Regions from separate parts of the Fictibacillus sp. EA-CB0309 genome, predicted to be linked through region 2. Evidence: a T-box and tRNA genes for the amino acid it is inferred to sense, from the RefSeq annotation. Region 2 holds a T-box; the other holds one or more tRNA genes.

Region 1 (11,687 bases), 1.8 Mb from region 2:
CCTAACTTTTTCTCGATTACTTGAACCAACAGATTCGATGGATGAAGTTTGATCTGGAGGATTAATGATATTCCTAACGTCTGCAACAAATAGGGACTCTTCTGTCTTCTTTCCGTCACTATAACTATAAGTAAGAAGTTTCAATTGTTTCTTTGCACGGGTCATTCCTACATAAAAAAGACGAGTAGATTCCTCCATTAGTTTGCTGTCAGATTGATCTTCACTTGAAGGAATAACTCCATCTACTAAATCGATCATATATACTTTCTCGAATTCAAGACCCTTTGAGCTATGAAAAGTAGATAGCGTTACGGCATTTTGACCTTTTTTCTTTTTTGCTGTTTTTAGAACAGCTTCCAAATGCTTTAATCTTTTTGCAAAATCCTCAAGATTCTTAAGGTCTGATGCAATCTCTTCAAGCGTATTTAAAATACCAATCAAGTAATCAATACGGAACCCAAGACTCTTACTTATCTTCTCAAGTGCCTTCTCGTAACCTAATTGATCCCTTATGACACGAATAGCCAGGAGAGGCTCCATCTCTTTCATTTCTTTAAATGTTTTTTTACTTGATTCCAAAAGTTTGACCTGGTATTCCTGTAATTTTACATGTTTCAGTAAATTATCAAATACAGAATCGCTGTTATTCAATTGTTTTAAAGCACTCATCTGCTGCTTACTAATATAACCGTTAAATTTTAAATGAATTTTTTCTAAAATATCTGGCCTCTTATCTGTAAAAGCCATCCGCATAAAATTCAATATATCTTGAACGACCCAGTGTGAAAAAAAGCGATTGTCAGCATCCTTCATATAAAAGGAATTCCTGCACGATCAAAATCATTCATTAATCCAATAGATGAGGAATTGTTACGGTATAAAATGGCTACTTCCATTAGTTGACCTTCATCTTTAAGTTCCTTTACCAAGTATTTAGATTGTTCCTTAAAATTGATAAGATTCCTTATTTCAATAGGCTCAAACGGTGGATTCTCTGTAAACATATTCTTTTCGTATCTATTTTTATTTCGTTTAATCAACTGGTTAGAAACATTCACGATGTCCTGAGTTGAGCGATAGTTCTGCTCCATAAAAAGTATAACCACTTCTGGATACACCTTCTTAAATTCAAGTAAATAAGAAGGCTCAGCACCTCTCCAGCTATAGATCGATTGATCATCATCGGCCACAACACATATATTTTTATGGATAGAAACCAATTTTTCTATAATCGAATGCTGGACTAGTGAAGTATCCTGACTTTCATCCGTTAAAACATAATCGTATCTTTGCTGATACAGAATCAGCAAGTTTTGATTGTTTTCTAGTACCTCATTACCAATTGTAAGCATATCATCAAAATCCAATAAAATTTGATTTTGATCCAAACGTTTAAATTCTTCGTATTCCATAATAATTTGTTCCGCTTTCGGTACATCACATGATACGGTGGACCACTGTTCTCTAGGTAGCATTTTATTTTTAATGTAACTGATATAGGTTGCAAGCTCCTCCATTTGGTCCTCAGTTATGTTCTCACCTACTATTGACTTAAATAAATTTCTCAATATAAGCTTCTTATTTAACGGAACGTTTTCAACGGACGCTGCATTCTCACCTAACTCTTGCTCCCCTTCAATAATTCGAAAAGATGTCCCCGTCCCTCTGTAATAATTCCTAACTACTTCAAAGGCAAAGCTATGTATAGTAGAAAAATCGACAGGCGGAAGATCAGGATAAAATCTCATGAACCGTGCTTTCATATCATTTGCTGAGGCTTTACTAAATGTAACAGCCTTTATACGAGATGGATTTATACCTTTTTGCTTAATTAAATAACCGATCCGCATGATGATCGTGGTTGTTTTCCCTGACCCTGGTGATGCGAGCAATAGAAGAGGTCCTTCAGTCTGCAGAACCGCTTTTTTTGAACATCATTTAAAGCGATGCCTAAATCCTTTTTCATTTTAATGAAGAAATCTTCCATTATTCAGTACCCCCTTTGATGAAAATGAATCTTGTTATCTTCTATTAGTGTACAATATTTGCCTTTAAGCAAAATAACATCAAAATAAAAAAACTCCCCACAAACGTGAGAAGTTTTAAGTTTAAATGTTAAGTTAAGTAAAATGGTACCGGTGGTCGGGGTCGAACCGACACTCCAGAAGGAACACGATTTTGAGTCGTGCGCGTCTGCCAATTCCGCCACACCGGCATGTAAATCTTTTGAATTGGAATGGAGGCGGCACCCGGATTCGAACCGGGGGATAAGGGTTTTGCAGACCCGTGCCTTACCACTTGGCTATGCCGCCAGAATATAAAAAATGGAGCGGAAGACGGGATTCGAACCCGCGACCCCAACCTTGGCAAGGTTGTATTCTACCACTGAACTACTTCCGCAAGCATTTAATTAACTTATAATATGTTGTTAAAATCATCATATGTCATAAAAATAAAAATGGCTGGGCTAGCTGGATTCGAACCAACGCATGACGGAGTCAAAGTCCGTTGCCTTACCGCTTGGCTATAGCCCAATAGTTAAATGGGGCGGACGAGGGGAATCGAACCCCCGAATGTCGGAACCACAATCCGATGCGTTAACCACTTCGCCACGACCGCCACAGTATTAAAATTTGGCAGGGGCAGTAGGAATCGAACCCACACCAAAGGTTTTGGAGACCTTCGTTCTACCTTTAAACTATGCCCCTATAAGGAAAATAAGATGGTGGAGGGGGACGGATTCGAACCGCCGAACCCGGAGGGAGCGGATTTACAGTCCGCCGCGTTTAGCCACTTCGCTACCCCTCCACAAATGAAGACAGGTTTTATTATAAAACATAAACACCCTGTATTTCAATAAGTTTTTTATTCCATTTAAGGAAGAAAAAACTGGTGCCGGCTAGAGGACTTGAACCCCCAACCTACTGATTACAAGTCAGTTGCTCTACCAATTGAGCTAAACCGGCAAAAAAATGGTGGCTCGAGACGGAATCGAACCGCCGACACGAGGATTTTCAGTCCTCTGCTCTACCGACTGAGCTATCGAGCCAAGAATTAAATTCTTGGTGTTGTATAACCACCGTTTAAATAAAAATGGCGGACCCGACCGGGGTCGAACCGGCGATCTCCTGCGTGACAGGCAGGCATGTTAACCACTACACCACGAGTCCAATATTGGTTGCGGGGACAGGATTTGAACCTGCGACCTTCGGGTTATGAGCCCGACGAGCTACCAGACTGCTCCACCCCGCGATGATATAAATATGATATAAAAGTTTATGGTGGAGGATGACGGGTTCGAACCGCCGACCCCCTGCTTGTAAGGCAGGTGCTCTCCCAGCTGAGCTAATCCTCCATATTTTAAGTTGGTTATGTATAAAAGTGGTGACCCGTACGGGATTCGAACCCGTGTTACCGCCGTGAAAGGGCGGTGTCTTAACCGCTTGACCAACGGGCCATAGTTTGAGCTAGAGAGTATGTATCTGGCGGAGAGCAAGGGATTCGAACCCTTGATACGGGGTTGACCGTATACACGATTTCCAATCGTGCTCCTTCGACCTCTCGGACAGCTCTCCAATATGGCTCCACAGGTAGGACTCGAACCTACGACCGATCGGTTAACAGCCGATAGCTCTACCACTGAGCTACTGTGGAATATGTATGGCTCAGCGACGTCCTACTCTAACAGGGGAGACCCCCAACTACCATCGGCGCTGAAGAGCTTAACTTCCGTGTTCGGTATGGGAACGGGTGTGACCTCTTCGCCATCATCACTGAACCAATTATATTGAGAGTATGTTCTCTCAAAACTAGATACGACGTTTCCAAACGTTATGCTTTTTAAGGATAAGCCCTCGACCGATTAGTATCTGTCAGCTCCACGTGTCACCACGCTTCCACACCAGACCTATCAACCTCATCATCTCTAAGGGGTCTTACTCACTTAACGTGATGGGAAATCTCATCTTGAGGGGGCTTCATGCTTAGATGCTTTCAGCACTTATCCCGTCCACACGTAGCTACCCAGCTATGCCCCTGGCGGAACAACTGGTACACCAGCGGTGTGTCCATCCCGGTCCTCTCGTACTAAGGACAGCTCCTCTCAAATTTCCTGCGCCCGCGACGGATAGGGACCGAACTGTCTCACGACGTTCTGAACCCAGCTCGCGTACCGCTTTAATGGGCGAACAGCCCAACCCTTGGGACCTACTTCAGCCCCAGGATGCGATGAGCCGACATCGAGGTGCCAAACCTCCCCGTCGATGTGGACTCTTGGGGGAGATAAGCCTGTTATCCCCAGGGTAGCTTTTATCCGTTGAGCGATGGCCCTTCCATGCGGAACCACCGGATCACTAAGCCCGACTTTCGTCCCTGCTCGACTTGTAGGTCTCGCAGTCAAGCTCCCTTGTGCCTTTACACTCTGCGAATGATTTCCAACCATTCTGAGGGAACCTTTGGGCGCCTCCGTTACTGTTTAGGAGGCGACCGCCCCAGTCAAACTGCCCGCCTGACACTGTCTCCGAACCGGATCACGGTTCAAGGTTAGAATTTCAATACAGCCAGGGTAGTATCCCACCGACGCCTCCACCGAAGCTGGCGCTCCGGCTTCTCAGGCTCCTACCTATCCTGTACAAGCTGTACCAAAATCCAATATCAAGCTGCAGTAAAGCTCCATGGGGTCTTTCCGTCCTGTCGCGGGTAACCTGCATCTTCACAGGTACTATAATTTCACCGGGTCTCTCGTTGAGACAGTATCCAAGTCGTTACACCTTTCGTGCGGGTCGGAACTTACCCGACAAGGAATTTCGCTACCTTAGGACCGTTATAGTTACGGCCGCCGTTTACTGGGGCTTCAATTCAGAGCTTCTCCCGTAAGGGATAACCCCTCCTCTTAACCTTCCAGCACCGGGCAGGTGTCAGCCCCTATACTTCACCTTGCGGTTTCGCAGAGACCTGTGTTTTTGCTAAACAGTCGCTTGGATCTATTCACTGCGGCTCTCTCGGGCGACAAACCCTATCAGAGCACCCCTTCTCCCGAAGTTACGGGGTCATTTTGCCGAGTTCCTTAACGAGAGTTCTCCCGATCATCTTAGGATTCTCTCCTCGCCTACCTGTGTCGGTTTGCGGTACGGGCACCTCTTTCCTCACTAGAGGCTTTTCTTGGCAGTGTAGGATCAGGGACTTCGGTACTAAAATTTCCCTCGCCATCACAGCTCAGCCTTCACGTTGGGCGGATTTGCCTACCCAACAGCCTAACTGCTTAGACGCACTATTCCATCAGTGCGCTCACCCTACCTTACTGCGTCCCCCCATTGTTCAAACGGAAAGGAGGTGGTACAGGAATATCAACCTGTTATCCATCGCCTACGCTTTTCAGCCTCGGCTTAGGCCCCGACTAACCCTGAGCGGACGAGCCTTCCTCAGGAAACCTTAGGCTTTCGATGGACAAGATTCTCACTTGTCTTTCGCTACTCATACCGGCATTCTCACTTCAAAGCGCTCCACCAGTCCTTCCGGTCTGACTTCGCTGCACTTCGAACGCTCCCCTACCCCTGTACCATACGGTACAAGCCATAGCTTCGGTGATACGTTTAGCCCCGTTACATTTTCGGCGCAGAGTCACTCGACCAGTGAGCTATTACGCACTCTTTAAATGGTGGCTGCTTCTAAGCCAACATCCTGGTTGTCTGGGCAACTCCACATCCTTTGCCACTTAACGTATACTTTGGGACCTTAGCTGATGGTCTGGGCTGTTTCCCTTTTGACTACGGATCTTATCACTCGCAGTCTGACTCCCGCGGATAATTCTCTGGCATTCGGAGTTTGACTGAATTCGGTAACCCTGTGGGGGCCCCTAGTCCAATCAGTGCTCTACCTCCAGGAATCTTGCCGCGAGGCTAGCCCTAAAGCTATTTCGGGGAGAACCAGCTATCTCCGTGTTCGATTGGCATTTCACCCCTACCCACACCTCATCCCCGCACTTTTCAACGTGCGTGGGTTCGGGCCTCCATTCAGTGTTACCTGAACTTCACCCTGGACATGGGTAGATCACACGGTTTCGGGTCTACGACCACGTACTATGTCGCCCTATTCAGACTCGCTTTCGCTGCGGCTCCGTCTTATCAACTTAACCTTGCACGGGATCGTAACTCGCCGGTTCATTCTACAAAAGGCACGCCGTCACCCGTTAATGGGCTCCGACTACTTGTAGGCACACGGTTTCAGGATCTATTTCACTCCCCTTCCGGGGTGCTTTTCACCTTTCCCTCACGGTACTGGTTCACTATCGGTCACTAGGGAGTATTTAGCCTTGGGAGATGGTCCTCCCGGATTCCGACGGGGTTTCACGTGTCCCGCCGTACTCAGGATCCACTCAGGAGAGAACGAAGTTTCAGCTACAGGGCTGTTACCTTCTTTGGCTGGCCTTTCCAGACCGCTTCACCTACTTCGTTCCTTTGTAACTCCATGTAGAGTGTCCTACAACCCCAGAGGGCAAGCCCTCTGGTTTGGGCTGATTCCGTTTCGCTCGCCGCTACTCAGGAAATCGCATTTGCTTTCTCTTCCTCCGGGTACTTAGATGTTTCAGTTCCCCGGGTCTGCCTTCTCATACCCTATGTATTCAGATATGGATACCATCCCATTACGGATGGTGGGTTCCCCCATTCGGAAATCCCCGGATCAATGCTTACTTACAGCTCCCCGAGGCATATCGGTGTTCGTCCCGTCCTTCTTCGGCTCCTAGTGCCAAGGCATCCACCGTGCGCCCTTTCTAGCTTAACCTTATATGATGTTTACACATCAAAGATTCTTGCTTGGCGCAGATTGTTAAATCTGCCTTGCATATTGTTTGGATGTCGATATCTAGTTTTCAAAGAACATCTTGAAAGAACATAAGTTCCTTCAAAACTGAACAAAAGAAGAATAGGTGTACTTACGAAACAGTCGAAGCTGTTTCATAATCTCCATAGAAAGGAGGTGATCCAGCCGCACCTTCCGATACGGCTACCTTGTTACGACTTCACCCCAATCATCTGTCCCACCTTCGGCGGCTGGCTCCCAAAAGGGTTACCCCACCGACTTCGGGTGTTACAAACTCTCGTGGTGTGACGGGCGGTGTGTACAAGGCCCGGGAACGTATTCACCGCGGCATGCTGATCCGCGATTACTAGCAATTCCGGCTTCATGTAGGCGAGTTGCAGCCTACAATCCGAACTGAGAATGACTTTTTGGGATTGGCTTGGCCTCGCGGCTTCGCAACCCTTTGTATCATCCATTGTAGCACGTGTGTAGCCCAGGTCATAAGGGGCATGATGATTTGACGTCATCCCCACCTTCCTCCGGTTTGTCACCGGCAGTCACCTTAGAGTGCCCAACTGAATGCTGGCAACTAAGGTCAAGGGTTGCGCTCGTTGCGGGACTTAACCCAACATCTCACGACACGAGCTGACGACAACCATGCACCACCTGTCACTTTGTCCCCCGAAGGGGAAAGCTCTATCTCTAGAGTGGTCAAAGGATGTCAAGACCTGGTAAGGTTCTTCGCGTTGCTTCGAATTAAACCACATGCTCCACTGCTTGTGCGGGCCCCCGTCAATTCCTTTGAGTTTCAACCTTGCGGTCGTACTCCCCAGGCGGAGTGCTTAATGTGTTAACTTCAGCACTGAGGGTGGAACCCCCCAACACCTAGCACTCATCGTTTACGGCGTGGACTACCAGGGTATCTAATCCTGTTTGCTCCCCACGCTTTCGCGCCTCAGCGTCAGTTACAGGCCAAAAAGCCGCCTTCGCCACTGGTGTTCCTCCACATCTCTACGCATTTCACCGCTACACGTGGAATTCCACTTTTCTCTCCTGCACTCAAGTCTCCCAGTTTCCAATGACCCTCCACGGTTGAGCCGTGGGCTTTCACATCAGACTTAAGAGACCGCCTGCGCGCGCTTTACGCCCAATAATTCCGGATAACGCTTGCCACCTACGTATTACCGCGGCTGCTGGCACGTAGTTAGCCGTGGCTTTCTGGTTAGGTACCGTCAAGGTACGAGCAGTTACTCTCGTACTTGTTCTTCTCTAACAACAGAGCTTTACGACCCGAAGGCCTTCATCGCTCACGCGGCGTTGCTCGGTCAGGCTTTCGCCCATTGCCGAAGATTCCCTACTGCTGCCTCCCGTAGGAGTCTGGGCCGTGTCTCAGTCCCAGTGTGGCCGATCACCCTCTCAGGTCGGCTACGCATCGTCGCCTTGGTGAGCCGTTACCTCACCAACTAGCTAATGCGCCGCGGGCTCATCTGTAAGTGTCAGCCGAAACCGACTTTCAAAAAAGAAACATGCGTTTCTTCTTATTATCCGGTATTAGCCCCGGTTTCCCGGAGTTATCCCCGTCTTACAGGCAGATTACCCACGTGTTACTCACCCGTCCGCCGCTAAATCAGAAGAGCAAGCTCCTCTTCATTCGCTCGACTTGCATGTATTAGGCACGCCGCCAGCGTTCATCCTGAGCCAGGATCAAACTCTCCATAAAAGTGTTTGTCTTGCTCGATTTTAAAACTGACGGAATTAATTTAATTCCTTACCTATTTCTTTTGTTCAGTTTTCAAAGAACTGTGTGTTTCGTGCGTCGCTCGTTTTGGCGACTTTATTAGGATAACATCTTAAAAAGATGATGTCAACCTGTTTTTTTATCGTGTTTCCCGTCTGCAACATTGTTTCTGTGTGTCGCAGCGACAAGAAATAATATAGCACGATATGGATAAACAGGTCAACACCTTTTTATAAAAAAGTTTATTCTTTTATTGAGTAGTAGCGATGGTACAGGTTCTTGCTCTTTGTTTCCCGCTTAATAGCCTTTATATAACCCTTGTCTTTTAAGTGAGTCAGAATCATAGGAAGATCTATCGCATAGTCTTGAACCTCATCATGTTCCATAAGTTCATGATAGGCCCACTCATCTTTTTGTTTAATAACACCTAACAAGTGGTGCCCACCTAATTTGGTTTTAGAAGAGAGTGAGAACTCAGATGCTAGTAATAGAAGTTCAATTCGTTTATCAATCGATTCTTCTCCTGTAACGAGTTCTTCATATAACTTGAAGATTTCCGGTTGAATCATCTTCACCTGATTCCAGACCGTAACTTCGGGATAGTAGCCATGTTCAATAACAGATAAACGCGCTAGATGATGAAGAGCATGCATGATATTGTTAAACGCATCTAAATAATGACCAGAGTGAAATAGTTCTTTCCCATCATTATAACGTCGAAGCAGTTTTGCAAACTCAAGACCAATCTTATGTGTTCTTTCTTCTGCTGGAAACTCGTGCAGCCTGTCTCGCAGTCTTGTTATGTATTCGTTACGGTTAAATAGAACTTTGCCGTTCATTACCCAGTCTACAGCTCTTTTGTTCGTTCCTAGCATCAGCCAAGAATTAAGAAGGTCTTCTGTTACAACATGCAGAGCAGCCGATCCTGAATCGAATTCATAGTGTTTAATCATCAAAGGTTGATCTGATTCTTTTACTATTATTAGAAGAATGCAGTCAAAGTGATCGGTTCCAGGGCTGAATGGTTTGTTTTTTTCAACAAAAAGAACACCAAGTGTGTTTTCGTGGCTTGCTCTCTCTTGATATAGCGGGCGTAAAATATCTTCCATGAAGGTCATCTCCCATTTTAACAAAATCCTGTTTGTTATCTTTCAACACCAAATAAAGAAATCCTTTTTCTTTTCTAGAGAGTTCATATGTTATACTAATGAACGGAGGAGGGACAGGTATGATAAAGTATACGAGTAAAATTAATAAAATACGTACGTTTGCCTTAAGCCTTGTGTTTATAGGTATTATCATCATGTATGCAGGCCTGTTTTTCAAGACAAGTTTTGTCGTTATGTCAATTTTTATGGTGGTTGGGTTTATCGCAACAATCGCCAGCGCTGGTGTTTACTTCTGGATCGGGATGATCTCTACTCAAGCTGTACAGGTCGTTTGTCCGAACTGTGGTAAGGTTACAAAAGTGTTAGGTCGTGTAGATGCTTGCATGTCTTGCAACCAGCCGCTTACGATGGATAAAAGTCTTGAAGGCGAAGATTTTGATGAAAAATATAATTCTAAACGCCAAATGCGTAAAGAAAATAGATAAAGCTGACTTACCGTAATGGCAGTCAGCTTTTTTTATTATTAATTAATGTTTTCTTTTGCAATCCGGGCATACTCCGTAAATTTCCATACGATGACGTCCTACATCGAAGCCCGTTACAGACTCTGCGAGACTTTCAACCTCGTCTAGACCAGGATAATGAAAATCCACAATCTTTCCGCATGAATCACAGATGATATGGTAGTGATCTGTTGTCACACAATCAAATCGACTTGATGAGTCTCCGTAAGTCAGTTCTTTTACAAGACCTGCCTCTTTAAAAACTCTAAGGTTGTTGTAGACTGTTGCTACACTCATATTTGGAAATTTCCCTTCCAGCGCCTTGTAGATCTCATCAGCTGTTGGATGGGACATGGATTGGATAAGATGCTCTAAGATAGCATGACGCTGAGGCGTAATACGTACACCTGCTGATTTTAAGTTGTCAATTGCAGCATTGATTTTTGCGCTAGACATCGTCATGCACCCCATTTCTTTAAGAATTCTTACTTTATAATCGTTATAATTAGTCTACTGCTACCTACAAGTTTTGTCAATTGAAGTGCAGCAAATCGAAAACTATTTTAAGAATGATCTTCATGCAGGACAGGCTCGCTTACTTTCACTTGTTCGTTAACATAACGTGCTGCTATAAACAAAAAGTCAGATAGTCTGTTTAAATAAGACATTACTAATGGATTAACGCCTTCTATTCCAACAGCAATCCGCTCAGCACGTCTCGCAATCGTACGAGCTGTATGAAAAGCACTGGCTGATGGTGAGCCTCCAGGAAGAATGAATTGTTTAAGAGGTTTAAGTCCCTCTTGCCATGTGTCGATGGTTTCTTCAAGAAAACGAATATCCTCTTCTTTCAACTTCCACGCCACTTCTTTACCAGCAGGTGTCGCCAGTTCGGCACCGACATGGAACAGAACAGTTTGGACTTTTTGCATAATTACCGTTGCTTTTTCTGCCCAATCTTCTTTAGGCAGCAGGCTGACTCCGAAGCCGATCATGCTGTTGGCTTCATCACACGTTCCATAAGCATCTACACGTACATCATTTTTAGAAACGCGTTCACCAAAAATTAATGAAGTCGTTCCTTTATCTCCAGTTTTTGTGTATATTTTCATTTTAATACCCCCGGTCATAAGGAATGATATTAACCATCTCTTCCCGCTTATCATTTCTATATAATGTTAGATTATCACAAAAGATCTCAATGGCTCTTTCCTGGTAAAGAGGTGAGATCCCCGATAGGTGTGGAGTAACCGTTACGTTCTCCATATCCCATAGTGGACTTTCTTCTGCTAATGGTTCTTTTTCAAACACATCGAGTACAGCATGTCTAATCTTTTTCTCTCGCAGTGCTTGAATTAGCTCTTCCTCATTTACGGTCTTCCCTCTGCCGATGTTGATGAATACCGCGCTCTCTTTCATGAGTGAAAATGCTTCCTCTCCGACAAATTGATGAGTTTGTTGTGTCGATGGGAGAACGTTTACGATAAAATCACTTTCTTCATACAGCCTACTGATTCCTTCTTTATCCACGATTGAGTT
Region 2 (11,687 bases):
AAATCAATAAAGTTGATTTCAGGCTGGTTGCTTGTCATCTGCGTAGCCGTCCAAATGGCAAGCGGGAATAAACATATCCATGCAATTACAAGAAACATACGTTTTTTTCTATTTGCCATCCGTGTAGTCAACACCTTGTCCCCTCTCTTGCTTTATGTGATCTTTAAAAACACATCTTTTTTACTAGGACAAATTCATTATCTTTAATTTTATCAAAAGTTCAAAAAATTACAATAAATGTTATTCCAAATTTTGAAAAGTTTTTCTTACTTCAGAAATAAAGTACAGCGAACCTGTGATAATTAGGACATCTTCTTCTTTTAATTGTCCTTTAGCATGGTTTAAAGCTTCTTCCCATGATGAAATAGCAATAGACCTTTTAAAAGGACTTTCTGCTAGTAATTGCTCAGCAGACGCAGCTCGCGGAAAATTAAATGTCGTGAAGTACGCCTCGTACACAACACTTTCTAAGTCTTTCATCATGTTTCCATACTCTTTATCCTGCAATGCCGCAAAAAGTAAAAAATTCTTTTTGACTGATAGTGATTAATCAATGTTTGTTTAAGTGCATGAACTCCTTGCTGATTGTGCGCACCGTCAATTATTATATCGGGTGATTGTGATACTTTTTCAAATCTTCCAGCCCAATTTGCTTTATTTAGGCCTACTTTAATTTCGGAAGTGGAGATGTTAAATTCACCTGACTTCACTAAGTGCATAATAGCTGCAGCAGCGAGTCCTGCATTCTTTATTTGATGAGTTCCTTTCATCGATATAAGGTATTCATGTTCCGTCTTATCAAAATCTTTAAAAATAAACCGCTCACCCTGATCCATACTTTTAAGATGAAGCACAGAAAAGTCACGATCTAGAAAGTATGATTCTGATTTTGTTTCTTTTGCTTTTTGTTTTATCACACTGATAGCACTATCTTGTTCAACTGTAGAAATAACTGGGACGTTCGGTTTTATAATTCCTGCCTTTTGAAACGCAATGTCCTCAAGTGTGTCACCGAGTATACCCATGTGGTCAAAGCCAATGTTGGTTATAAGACTTAAGATTGGTGTAATTACATTTGTAGAATCGTAAAGACCGCCAAGCCCTGTTTCATACAGAACAACATCTGGTTTCTTGTCTGCAAAATACAAAAGGGAAATAACGGTGATTACTTCAAACTCAGTAGGACTTCCAAGTGATGTGGTAGACACCTCATCCACAAGTGGCTTTAACATTCTCGAATAATGAAGAAGTTCTTCATCAGCAATTGGCAGACCATTTAACGAGACTCTTTCATTAAACGTAATCAGATATGGAGATGTAAAAGTACCTACAGAATAGTTCGCTTCATAGAAAATACTTCTTAAATACTCTAAAGTTGATCCCTTACCATTCGTTCCTGCAATATGTATGAGGGTTAACTTCTTTTCAGGATTTCCTGTTCTTTCTAACAGCCATTCCACTCTTTTTAGCCCTGGCTTTATTCCAAATTTTAATAAGCTATGAATCCATTCTAGTGCTTCATCGTAAGAATTCACGTAATTCCCGCCTTTCTTAACCGAAAAGAAGGCGAATCCCTGCTGTAATAAGGATCCGCCTCAATTTATACATTTTTTAGCTTTGAAGTTCTTTAATACGCGCTAATACGTTATCATATTTTTCCTGATAATCTGCTTGTTTTGCACGTTCTTCATCGATAACCTTTTCAGGTGCTTTTTTCATGAAGCCTTCATTGCTTAGTTTTTTCTGTACACGCTCTACTTCTTTCGCATACTTTTCTGCTTCTTTTTCTAGTCGCTTAATCTCTTCATCAATGTTAAGCAGTCCTTCAAGAGGAAGGTACATTTCTAAACCTGTTAATACGGTGCTCATGCTTTTTTCAGGTGCAGAGATTTCATCTGAGATCACAAGTTCACTCGGATTACAGAAACGAACTAAATATTGACGATTCTTTTCTAGAGCAGCAAGAATTTCTTTATTCTTCGGCTTGATTTGAAGCTCGATTGGTTTACTTGGTGCAACGTTCATCTCTGACCGGATGTTACGAACTGAACGAATCACTTCTGTAATAAGAGCAAATTCTTTAGCTGCTTCAGGGAAATGAAGGTCCTCTTTCTTTTCTGGCCATGATGCAACCGTGATTGACTCCCCTTCATGAGGAAGATGCTGCCAGATTTCTTCTGTAATAAACGGCATGAACGGATGAAGCAATCTAAGTGTATTGTCTAACACATAGGCGAGTACCGAACGTGTTGTTTTCTTCGCTTCTTCATCTTCTCCGTATAAAGGAAGCTTCGCCATTTCAATGTACCAGTCACACAAGTCATCCCAGATAAAGTTATAAAGAAGACGTCCAACTTCTCCAAATTCGTAAGCATCAATCAGACGAGTGATGTCTTCTGATGTTTCGTTCAATCGAGTAAGAATCCATTGATCAGCGAGTGATTTCTTTCCTCTTAAATCAATCTCATCATACTGCATGCCATCCATGTTCATTAAAGCGAAACGAGATGCGTTCCAGATCTTATTAGCAAAGTTCCAAGTAGACTCTACTTTTTCCCAATAAAAACGAAGGTCGTTTCCTGGCGAGCTCCCTGTAGATAAGAAGAAACGTAATGCATCGGCACCATACTTCTCGATCACATCCATCGGATCTACACCGTTGCCAAGTGACTTACTCATCTTTCTGCCTTCAGAGTCACGAACGAGTCCATGAATTAATACGTCGTTAAACGGCTTTTGATCCGTAAACTCTAACGATTGAAAGATCATTCTTGAAACCCAGAAAGAAATGATATCATATCCTGTTACAAGAACATTTCCAGGGAAGTAGCGTTTGAAGTCAGCAGCTTCTTCATCAGGCCACCCCATAGTGGAGAATGGCCATAATGCAGACGAGAACCACGTATCAAGAACATCCGTATCCTGCTCCCAATTTTCCGGATCTTTTGGTTCTGTTTTACCAACGTAAATTTCTCCTGTTTCTTTATGGAACCAAGCAGGGATACGGTGACCCCACCAAAGCTGACGAGAGATACACCAATCACGGATATTTTCAATCCACCTCATATACGTGTTCTCGAAGCGATCAGGAACAAAATTTACTTTATCTTCACCTTGTTGAAGCTTGATCGCTTCTTCTGCTAATGGCTGCATTTTAACAAACCATTGTGTTGATAAGTATGGCTCAACAACCGCTCCGCTTCGCTCAGAGTGTCCAACTGAGTGCATATGTTCTTCGATTTTAAATAATACGCCTTGCTCCTGAAGATCTTTAACAATCTGTTTACGGCATTCAAAGCGATCCAAGCCTTGATACTTTCCAGCGTTTTCGTTCATCTTGCCGCCTTCATCCATAACAAGGATACGCTCAAGGTTGTGTCTGTTTCCAATCTCAAAATCGTTAGGATCATGTGCAGGTGTAATCTTTACAGCACCAGAACCAAATTCCATATCAACATAATCATCACCAACAATTTCGATCTCACGCCCAACGATCGGGAGGATTGCTTTTTTACCAATCAAGTGCTGATAGCGCTCATCTTTCGGATGTACGGCAATCGCTGTATCACCGAGCATCGTTTCAGGACGAGTTGTCGCTACTTCAATGTGACCTGATCCATCAGCAAGCGGGTATTTCATATGATAGAAAGCACCTTGAACATCTTGGTGAATAACCTCAATATCGGAAAGTGCTGTTTTTGTTTGCGGATCCCAGTTGATAATATATTCACCACGGTAGATTAATCCTTTTTCATAAAGCGTAACGAATACATCTTTAACCGCATCTGAGAGTCCTTCATCCAGCGTAAAACGCTCTCGAGAATAGTCTAGACCCAGCCCGAGTTTTGCCCATTGCTGACGGATAAACTTAGCGTACTCTTCTTTCCATTCCCACGATTTTTCTAAAACTTTTCGCGTCCTAGATCGTAACGTGAAATACCCTCTTCACGCAGCTTCCTTCTACCTTTGCCTGTGTTGCGATTCCCGCATGGTCCATACCTGGCAGCCATAATACATCATACCCTTGCATGCGTTTTGTACGTGTTAAGATATCTTGAAGGGTTGTGTCCCATGCATGCCCAAGATGTAGTTTCCTGTAACGTTTGGAGGTGGGATTACAATCGTATAAGGCTGTTTCCCTTCCTCGCCTTTCGCCTCAAAAAACTTACCTTTCAGCCAAAAATCATAACGGTTTTCTTCGGTTGCCTTCGGATCATACTTTGTTGGCATCGTCAGTTCTTTCTGTTCGTTCGTCATTCTATTCTCCTCCTTTATTTCCAAAAACAAAAAAGCCCTTTCGTCATAAAGGACGAAAGGACTCCGCGGTACCACCTTATTTTACGGCAAGTCTAAATAAACTTGCTGTACACTTCATTCATAACGGATGGACCGTCTTCTCCTACTACGTTTCAAAGAAGATGCTCAAGGGCGACTTCCAACGAACTTTCCTTAAGGATTCTTTCAGCAGATGAATCCTCTCTCTAAAAGGCGTTACATTTGTACTATTCCCTATCTACGCTTCAATATAGAATCTGAGTATATTTTATACAACATATCTGTTTTTAGTCAATAGCATAACCTTAACTTGTAAAAGTTATTCTATTCACCACAACTCATTTTAGTGAAAGCCTGTCTTTCACATTAATCGTGTTTTTGCATAAATTATTTAAAATGGGCGAATGGGGGCTTTTCTTGGCTAGAAAGTATTTTCGAAAAGCACGTTTTCCTGCTGGCTGGTTTGTAACACTTAAACAAACGATCGGACAATTGACTGCACCACTTATTATCTTTCAGCTTTTGAGGACGATACTATTTCCATCTGCTGTAGATTTTATTATTCTTTTAACCTTAGTAATCCTCCATTTTTGTTTCGCTTACGATATTCTATAAAAAATATCCATAATGTTGTTTTAGAGAAAATCATTGATTTTATTGCGATAATAGGAAATAAAAAAAGATCACATATACGTGTTATATGTGATCTCCTTCGTCATTTATGTGAATTTTCGTCGGAACAGAATCCGAATTATCTAAAGGCGCAGGAGGAGGTGCTAGCATAATCGCATCGCAAAAATCCCGGATTTTTTCATTGCTCTTATTCTGCTCTCCAGTCGATGCACCATTTCAATTTGAGAATAATCGTTTCGTCTGCTGCAGTATAGATCCACTGCATTAAAAACGGGTTCAGGATAAGATAAATAACTAATTAATAATCCTCTTTCCTCATTCAACAATGGTACATGTTTCTCGTAAAGATCTAATAAAAACTTTCCTTCTTCCACTGTCCATTCTCTTTGATGTGCAGCTCTCCTGAAATAGACCGCTAAGTCCCTAACTGGCGTATCAAGTACTGCTTTTTCAAAGTTAAGGAGATGACCTTCACCTGTCGGGTTAAAAATTAAGTGATTTCTTGAAACTTTCCCGTGACAAAGGACGCTCCGGTAACGTTTTTCCCTTTGACACGTATCGTACCAATCTTTTAATCTTCTTTTTGCTTCTTCAGTCATTCTCATGATTTGATGAAAATGGCTTAAATAGGTTAATTCAAATGGGGACATATACGTTTTCTGTTCTGCTTCTTCTGTAAACCGTTCCATCTCATATTGTCTATTTTCCCATCGGTTCATGAGGTACTGATAAGAATGTTCAACTACTTCATTAGAAAAGTCTTGTTCTTTTAGCGTTAATGCATGAACTTTTCCTAAGTGATCGAGAAGCACTTCATCTTTTGCTCTTTCGTTTCTCTCATCTGAAGCAAACCAAGGCATCAAATAGTACGTTCTTGAACCTAGTTGTACAGTGTAATCACCAAACTTTGTCGGATACAGAGGTACAACCTGGTGAAAGCCTATTTCTGAAAGACGCTGGATCACATGCGTAAACCAGCTTCTTTCATCCTCAGTCATCTCTGCTTCTTTTAATGCAAATGTACCCCTTTTCGTTATGACCTTCTTCACTTTCCCATGCTGCTCCAATTTTTCAGGAAATAGATCATAATGAAAAAGGACGGGCCCGTAATTTAATGTTTCCTTTTCCGTTGTCATAGGGCCACCTTCCTTCTTTTTTCATCAAACCATTCTGTTACAGTCTTTACAAGTGTTCGGTTTGCACTCCAACATTCTTCATACTTCTTAAGTCCCTCTACCATTCTTTCTAATGAGCTGTTATCCAATTGGTTTAGGCAATCATAGATTTCCCAGGGTGTAACAATCTCAGCTAAAAGGAGTAATCCTTGTTCCTGGTCCAAAGAGAAGTACTTATTTACCTCTGTTAACAGCAATTTTAACGAAAGAGCTGAAGAATGTTCCAACCACTCTAAAAAGAACGTTCGAAGAGGCAGGTATCCTCTAACCGGCCAAGCATCACCACCCTGGTAAAATAAGAAATGAAAGATTTTTTTCCATTTTTTAAACTTATCTCTCTTTCTAGAACAGGCAATGTACTTTTCTTCACCCTACTCCTGATTGCCTCAGAAAGCAGAAGACGCTCTTTTGCTTCATGAATACTCGTTGTTATAACGTGGAAATTAGCTTCCATGTATTTTTGAGTCATGCGCAAACAGTGATTCATATCAAATACCGGAAGTTCTGTTTGAAGGACTGGGTTCTCCTTCATATCAGATTTAACGGCAGAATTTAATAACATACCGATGAACTGTCCCCATCGTTCTACCTCATCACAGCCGAATAAAGCTTCTGCATGATCATGTATGGAAATCCATTGTTCACCATATTGTATTGCAAATTTCCCACTTTTAGTACGAATCATACGGTCTGGCACAGCGCCCGAGCCTTTTGAAGACTCATCGCGCCACTTAACATGCCATTTTAACCGTTCTTCCTCCGTCCAATAGCGAATACGTTTCTCCCCAAAGTCGGTCATAATGATATGAGGTTTTTCTTTCCATCTTATCCCGTACAGTTCATATTCATTTTCCAAGGTGTTAATAAGCCCCATAACAGCACCTCATCTTAACGTGAACTTACTGGGATATATATAATCTGCCCCTCAGATACTTCACCTTGCTGTAATCGATTCATGCGCATCAGCGTATTTAATGAGATATCATATCTCTCACATATGTGCTCTAAAGAGTCTCCTCGCTGAAGAATGTACATTTTCATCTTAGAAAAACGGTCTTCTTTAGCAGAGAGCATCTTCGTTAAATAAAGTGCATTTTCATCTCTAGGCTCATCACGATCTTCCTGTTCAGCCACTGGCTGTGATGCAGATTCTGCTTCTGCATAGCTATTATCTTCATATGCATAAGATGAATCCTGATCTTCCTCCATCTGTTGATAGCTTGAACCCTCGTATTCTTGTTCTGTCTCATAAGATTGTTCACCATACTCATATTGATTGGAATAAGAAGGACGTTCTGAATGATTTTGTTGATATTGATAGTTTGCATAGTGATTAGGCTGCTGCTGATATGCTTCTTGCTGCTGATAAGGATTATAAGAATATGGGCGATTCGTATCTTGATAAGGTGACTGACTTTGATAGCTGTTTGTTTGATCTTGGTACGTTTGTGCTTCATAGTCTGGTGTTTGCTGAGCTTGATAGCTTTCATAAGCCTCTTCTTCTTCATGATCGTAGGCGTCTGAGTAATCAGCTTGATCTGTAGCTTCTACTTCACCGTAAACTTCATTATCTTCTTCATAGTGAACTTCAGGTTCATCGTTAGAAGATGCAGAAGATGAGTCAGCATGGCGAGTATCTTCACTTGAAAAGGCAATGGATTTTAACGAATCAAAAGTAGCCTCCATTGTCCTGTCATCTGATACTTCAAAATGCGGTTTAAACTCAAAAGCTGTTTTCTTTTCATCACGAACTTCAGCATTAATCTCATTAAATCGAGCTAAAAACTCGTTTGGCTGAGGCTGTGACGGTACTCCACCGCTTTGCCGTGCTTCAAATTGGAAAGGTGCAAAAATATCTTTTTCTTGTTTCTCTTCTTTTTGTGCCGACCGCTCTTCAGCGATTACCGTACGTACCTCCTCTTTTGGAGAATCATACGTTTGACTTTCCTGTCGCTGCTTCTCATCTTTTATGCCGTATATACAGATAGATGCAGAAAGTTCAAAGCAAGTAGAATTTGGAAGCTCGTATTCGAATGATTCAACTTCCACTTTTACCTCATTTGCATCTTCTACGCGATAGGACGGTATTGTAATGTCCACCGGAAAACGATGAGTGATGTCAGTTACTCCATCTTCCGCAACACTTAACTGTGTAAGAGAACGGTAAGAAACGCTCTCAGCCAGCGGATTTAATTCTGAATCACTCGCATTCTGATCTTGATTCTCCGCACGATATCTGCCGTTTAAAATAAGGGCTCCCTTGATATAAACCTGTCCGGCTTCCTCTGTAATACGAATTTCAGGATCAAGTGACATCGACAAAACTTCAGCTACTTCCTGTCCTTTCTTAAGCCAAACAGACTCCTCAATGGAGAAACGCAGCTTCGATTGACTCATGCCCTTCTCCTCCTTTCGGTTTGCATATAGTTATACAATATAGGTGTATGAGAGAAGAGGACGAAATATGATTATAATAAAAATAGCGCCCGCTTCTAAAAGCGAACGCTATCGGTTCTCATTATTTTAATTGAGAAAAAGCTTTTCTAAACGCAGCTACCGTCTTGTTAATATCTTCTTCCGTATGAGCAGTAGATAAGAACAATCCTTCAAATTGTGAAGGAGGCAACGAAATTCCCTCCTGAAGCATCGTTCGGAAAACAGAATTAAAATGTTCCAAATTCGATAACTTAGCTGTTTCATAATTGATGACATCTTTATTAGTAAAGAAGAATCCAATCATACTTCCCGCACGGTTGATTGTATGTTCCACACCATAATGTTCTGCAGCTTCAGAGATTCCTGTTGCTAACAGATCACCCAGCTTTTGAAAATAAACATAGCTTTCTTTTGTAAGTTGCGAAAGTGTAGCATACCCGGCTGCCATAGCAAGCGGATTACCTGATAACGTTCCCGCTTGATAAATTGGACCACTCGGCGCGATTTGTTCCATAATTTCACGTTTCCCGCCATACGCACCAACTGGAAGACCGCCTCCGATTACTTTTCCTAAACACGTTAGATCAGGAGTTACGCCAAAGTAACCTTGTGCACATTCATAATCCACTCGGAATCCTGTCATCACTTCATCAAAGATTAATAGAGAGCCGTGTTGTTCAGTCATTTTGCGAACGCCTTCAAGGAACCCTTTTTGTGGCGGAACAACACCCATGTTTCCTGCAACAGGCTCAACAATAACACAAGCAATGTCTTCTCCAAATTGATCAAAAGCTACTTGAAGACTTTCGAGATCATTGTATGGAACAGTTATTGTATTTTTTGCTATACCTTCGGGAACACCTGGAGAATCTGGGAGACCCAGTGTTGCAACACCAGAACCTGCTTTAATCAATAAAGAATCTCCATGCCCATGATAACATCCTTCAAATTTAACGATCTTGCTTCTTCCTGTGTATCCACGAGCTAAACGCAGGGCGCTCATCGTTGCTTCTGTCCCTGAATTCACCATACGAACAACTTCAATGGACGGCACACGGTCAATCACAAGCTTGGCTAATTTTGTTTCCATTTCATTTGGAGCACCAAAGCTTGTTCCAAGTTCAGCTGTTTCTTTAAGTGCTCTTACTACCTGGTCATCGGCATGTCCTAAAATTAATGGTCCCCACGACAAAACGTAATCGATATACTCATTTCCATCGATGTCATAAATTTTCGATCCTTTTCCGCGTTCCATAAAAACAGGGTCCATTTTTACTGATTTAAATGCTCGAACAGGACTGTTAACGCCCCCTGGCATTACTTCCTTTGCTTCGTTAAAAGCTGCTATCGATCGTTCAAAGCTTCTCATACCAACACCCTTTCTCTTATTTTTCATTCAGCCATCTTGCAGCATCTTTAGCAAAGTACGTAATGATCAAATCTGCTCCTGCTCTTTTCATTGAAATCAATTTCTCAAGCACGATGCTCTTTTCATCTACCCATCCATTAATTGCAGCTGCTTTTATCATGGAATATTCTCCGCTGACGTTGTAAGCAACCAGTGGAAGAGGATATCTGTCTTTTAGTTCCCTTAAAATATCTAGGTAAGAAAGTGCTGGTTTCACCATTAAAAAGTCAGCACCTTCAGCAATATCTGATTCAGCTTCACGCAGTGCTTCTAAACGGTTTGCCGGGTCCATTTGATATGTTTTTCTGTCACCGAATTGAGGCGTGCTATGGGCAGCATCACGAAACGGGCCATAAAAAGATGATGCATATTTAACAGCGTAAGACATGATGGGCACATCGTAGTATCCTGCCTCATCCAATCCTTGTCTGATGGCTGCAACAAAACCATCCATCATGTTTGAAGGTGCAATAACATCCGCTCCAGCTTTTGCTTGGGAAACAGCTGTTTTGGCGAGCAGTGTCAGCGTTTCATCGTTTAGCACTTCACCGTTTTCAATCACACCGCAATGACCATGGTCAGTAAATTGACATAAACAAGTATCGGCAATGACAGTTAAAGACGGTGCGATCTCTTTAATTTGAGAAATCGCTCTTTGTACAATTCCATTATGGTCATAAGCTGAGCTTCCGCAGTCATCTTTTTCGTTCGGCACTCCAAACACAATAATAGACTGAATGCCTAAACTTTCGATCTCCTTTACTTCCTTTTCCAGCAAATCTAATGATAGGTGGTAAACACCTGGCATTGAAGGCACTTCTTTTTTTACATTCTCACCTTCAACAAAAAATAACGGATAAATAAAGTCTGACACATAAAGATGCGTTTCACGTACTAATGAACGCATGGATGCAGATTTTCTTAAACGGCGATGACGCTGAAAATTCATATTATCTTCCTCCTTGAAAATAAGAGATGGCACAGTTCACCATATCTTCTGCAGTAAAATGACTAGGCATATAAACATGCTTATATCCGCATTTTTCAGCAGCTGTTTTTGTTGTAGGGCCTACACAAATAACAGGTGTATTGTAGTTCATGTTGTTATTACTATCAGATAAACCTTTTACCATAAATGAAACAGCAGAAGGACTCATAAAAAAGAAACAATCCGCTTGATTGATTAACGACCAGTCCAAATTATCTTCGGGCTCTGTTTCATAAACAACCAGTTCTTCCACAACAGCTGTACTCTTAAGTTCTTCTTTTAGATAAGAAGGGGCTAGGTTACCTTTAGGAAACAAAATTCTTTCACCCTCTGAAACATGTTTTTTTAACGTTTCAGCTAAGTCTGCCGCATCAAAACGTTCCGGAACAAGTATAGATGTCACACCATATTCCCTTAATGCATCGGCTGTTTTTTCACCTACAGCAGCAAACTTATGGTCTCCTAACGAAACCCCTAACTCATTAACCATCCGAAAAAAATAGTCAACAGCATTCTTGCTCGTGCAAACGATCCATTGAAAAGAGGATAACTGATTTACGTGGACCGCTGCTGCCTCATTCTTTATACCTTTAATAGACACGACGGGAAAAGAAAGTGGTGTTCCCCCATTCTTTTCAATAAGCTTGATCAGTGACTTAGCCTGGCTCTTCGGCCGGGTAACAAGTATCTTTTTACCTGCTAATGGTCCACCTGACGTATTCATTAAGCATTTAAATCCTTTTTCACAGCATCAAGTATTATCTTTGCTCCT

What was found. The T-box of region 2 lies ahead of ACEWFH_RS08280 (valine--tRNA ligase). A T-box ahead of a tRNA ligase gene usually reads a tRNA of that ligase, here a tRNA-Val.
Region 1: it has a tRNA-Val gene. The T-box ahead of ACEWFH_RS08280 (valine--tRNA ligase) is inferred to sense a tRNA for this amino acid. The anticodon was not compared.

What each region holds. Positions count from the first base shown of each region.
Region 1 is NZ_CP169271.1:3,637,447-3,649,133, forward strand. Features, by position in the region: partial or broken gene ACEWFH_RS20410 (ATP-dependent helicase) at 1-1,987, opposite strand, end outside; tRNA gene ACEWFH_RS20415 (tRNA-Leu) at 2,131-2,215, opposite strand; tRNA gene ACEWFH_RS20420 (tRNA-Cys) at 2,238-2,312, opposite strand; tRNA gene ACEWFH_RS20425 (tRNA-Gly) at 2,326-2,400, opposite strand; tRNA gene ACEWFH_RS20430 (tRNA-Gln) at 2,460-2,534, opposite strand; tRNA gene ACEWFH_RS20435 (tRNA-His) at 2,544-2,619, opposite strand; tRNA gene ACEWFH_RS20440 (tRNA-Trp) at 2,635-2,708, opposite strand; tRNA gene ACEWFH_RS20445 (tRNA-Tyr) at 2,724-2,808, opposite strand; tRNA gene ACEWFH_RS20450 (tRNA-Thr) at 2,891-2,966, opposite strand; tRNA gene ACEWFH_RS20455 (tRNA-Phe) at 2,974-3,049, opposite strand; tRNA gene ACEWFH_RS20460 (tRNA-Asp) at 3,095-3,170, opposite strand; tRNA gene ACEWFH_RS20465 (tRNA-Met) at 3,176-3,252, opposite strand; tRNA gene ACEWFH_RS20470 (tRNA-Val) at 3,280-3,355, opposite strand; tRNA gene ACEWFH_RS20475 (tRNA-Glu) at 3,383-3,457, opposite strand; tRNA gene ACEWFH_RS20480 (tRNA-Ser) at 3,484-3,575, opposite strand; tRNA gene ACEWFH_RS20485 (tRNA-Asn) at 3,580-3,654, opposite strand; rRNA gene rrf (5S ribosomal RNA) at 3,664-3,778, opposite strand; rRNA gene ACEWFH_RS20495 (23S ribosomal RNA) at 3,843-6,780, opposite strand; rRNA gene ACEWFH_RS20500 (16S ribosomal RNA) at 6,969-8,518, opposite strand; gene ACEWFH_RS20505 (nucleotidyltransferase-like protein) at 8,779-9,645, opposite strand; gene ACEWFH_RS20510 (YgzB family protein) at 9,765-10,130, shown strand; gene perR (peroxide-responsive transcriptional repressor PerR) at 10,173-10,604, opposite strand; gene ACEWFH_RS20520 (cob(I)yrinic acid a,c-diamide adenosyltransferase) at 10,712-11,260, opposite strand; gene ACEWFH_RS20525 (D-2-hydroxyacid dehydrogenase) at 11,262-11,687, opposite strand, start outside.
Region 2 is NZ_CP169271.1:1,493,868-1,505,554, reverse strand. Features, by position in the region: gene ACEWFH_RS08290 (hypothetical protein) at 1-119, opposite strand, end outside; partial or broken gene ACEWFH_RS08285 (bifunctional folylpolyglutamate synthase/dihydrofolate synthase) at 241-1,535, opposite strand; partial or broken gene ACEWFH_RS08280 (valine--tRNA ligase) at 1,612-4,257, opposite strand; T-box leader at 4,303-4,525, opposite strand; gene ACEWFH_RS08275 (hypothetical protein) at 4,693-4,890, shown strand; gene ysxE (spore coat protein YsxE) at 5,052-6,044, opposite strand; gene ACEWFH_RS08265 (hypothetical protein) at 6,041-6,310, opposite strand; gene ACEWFH_RS08260 (hypothetical protein) at 6,316-6,939, opposite strand; gene ACEWFH_RS08255 (LysM peptidoglycan-binding domain-containing protein) at 6,972-8,480, opposite strand; gene hemL (glutamate-1-semialdehyde 2,1-aminomutase) at 8,602-9,888, opposite strand; gene hemB (porphobilinogen synthase) at 9,905-10,876, opposite strand; gene ACEWFH_RS08240 (uroporphyrinogen-III synthase) at 10,878-11,639, opposite strand; gene hemC (hydroxymethylbilane synthase) at 11,639-11,687, opposite strand, start outside.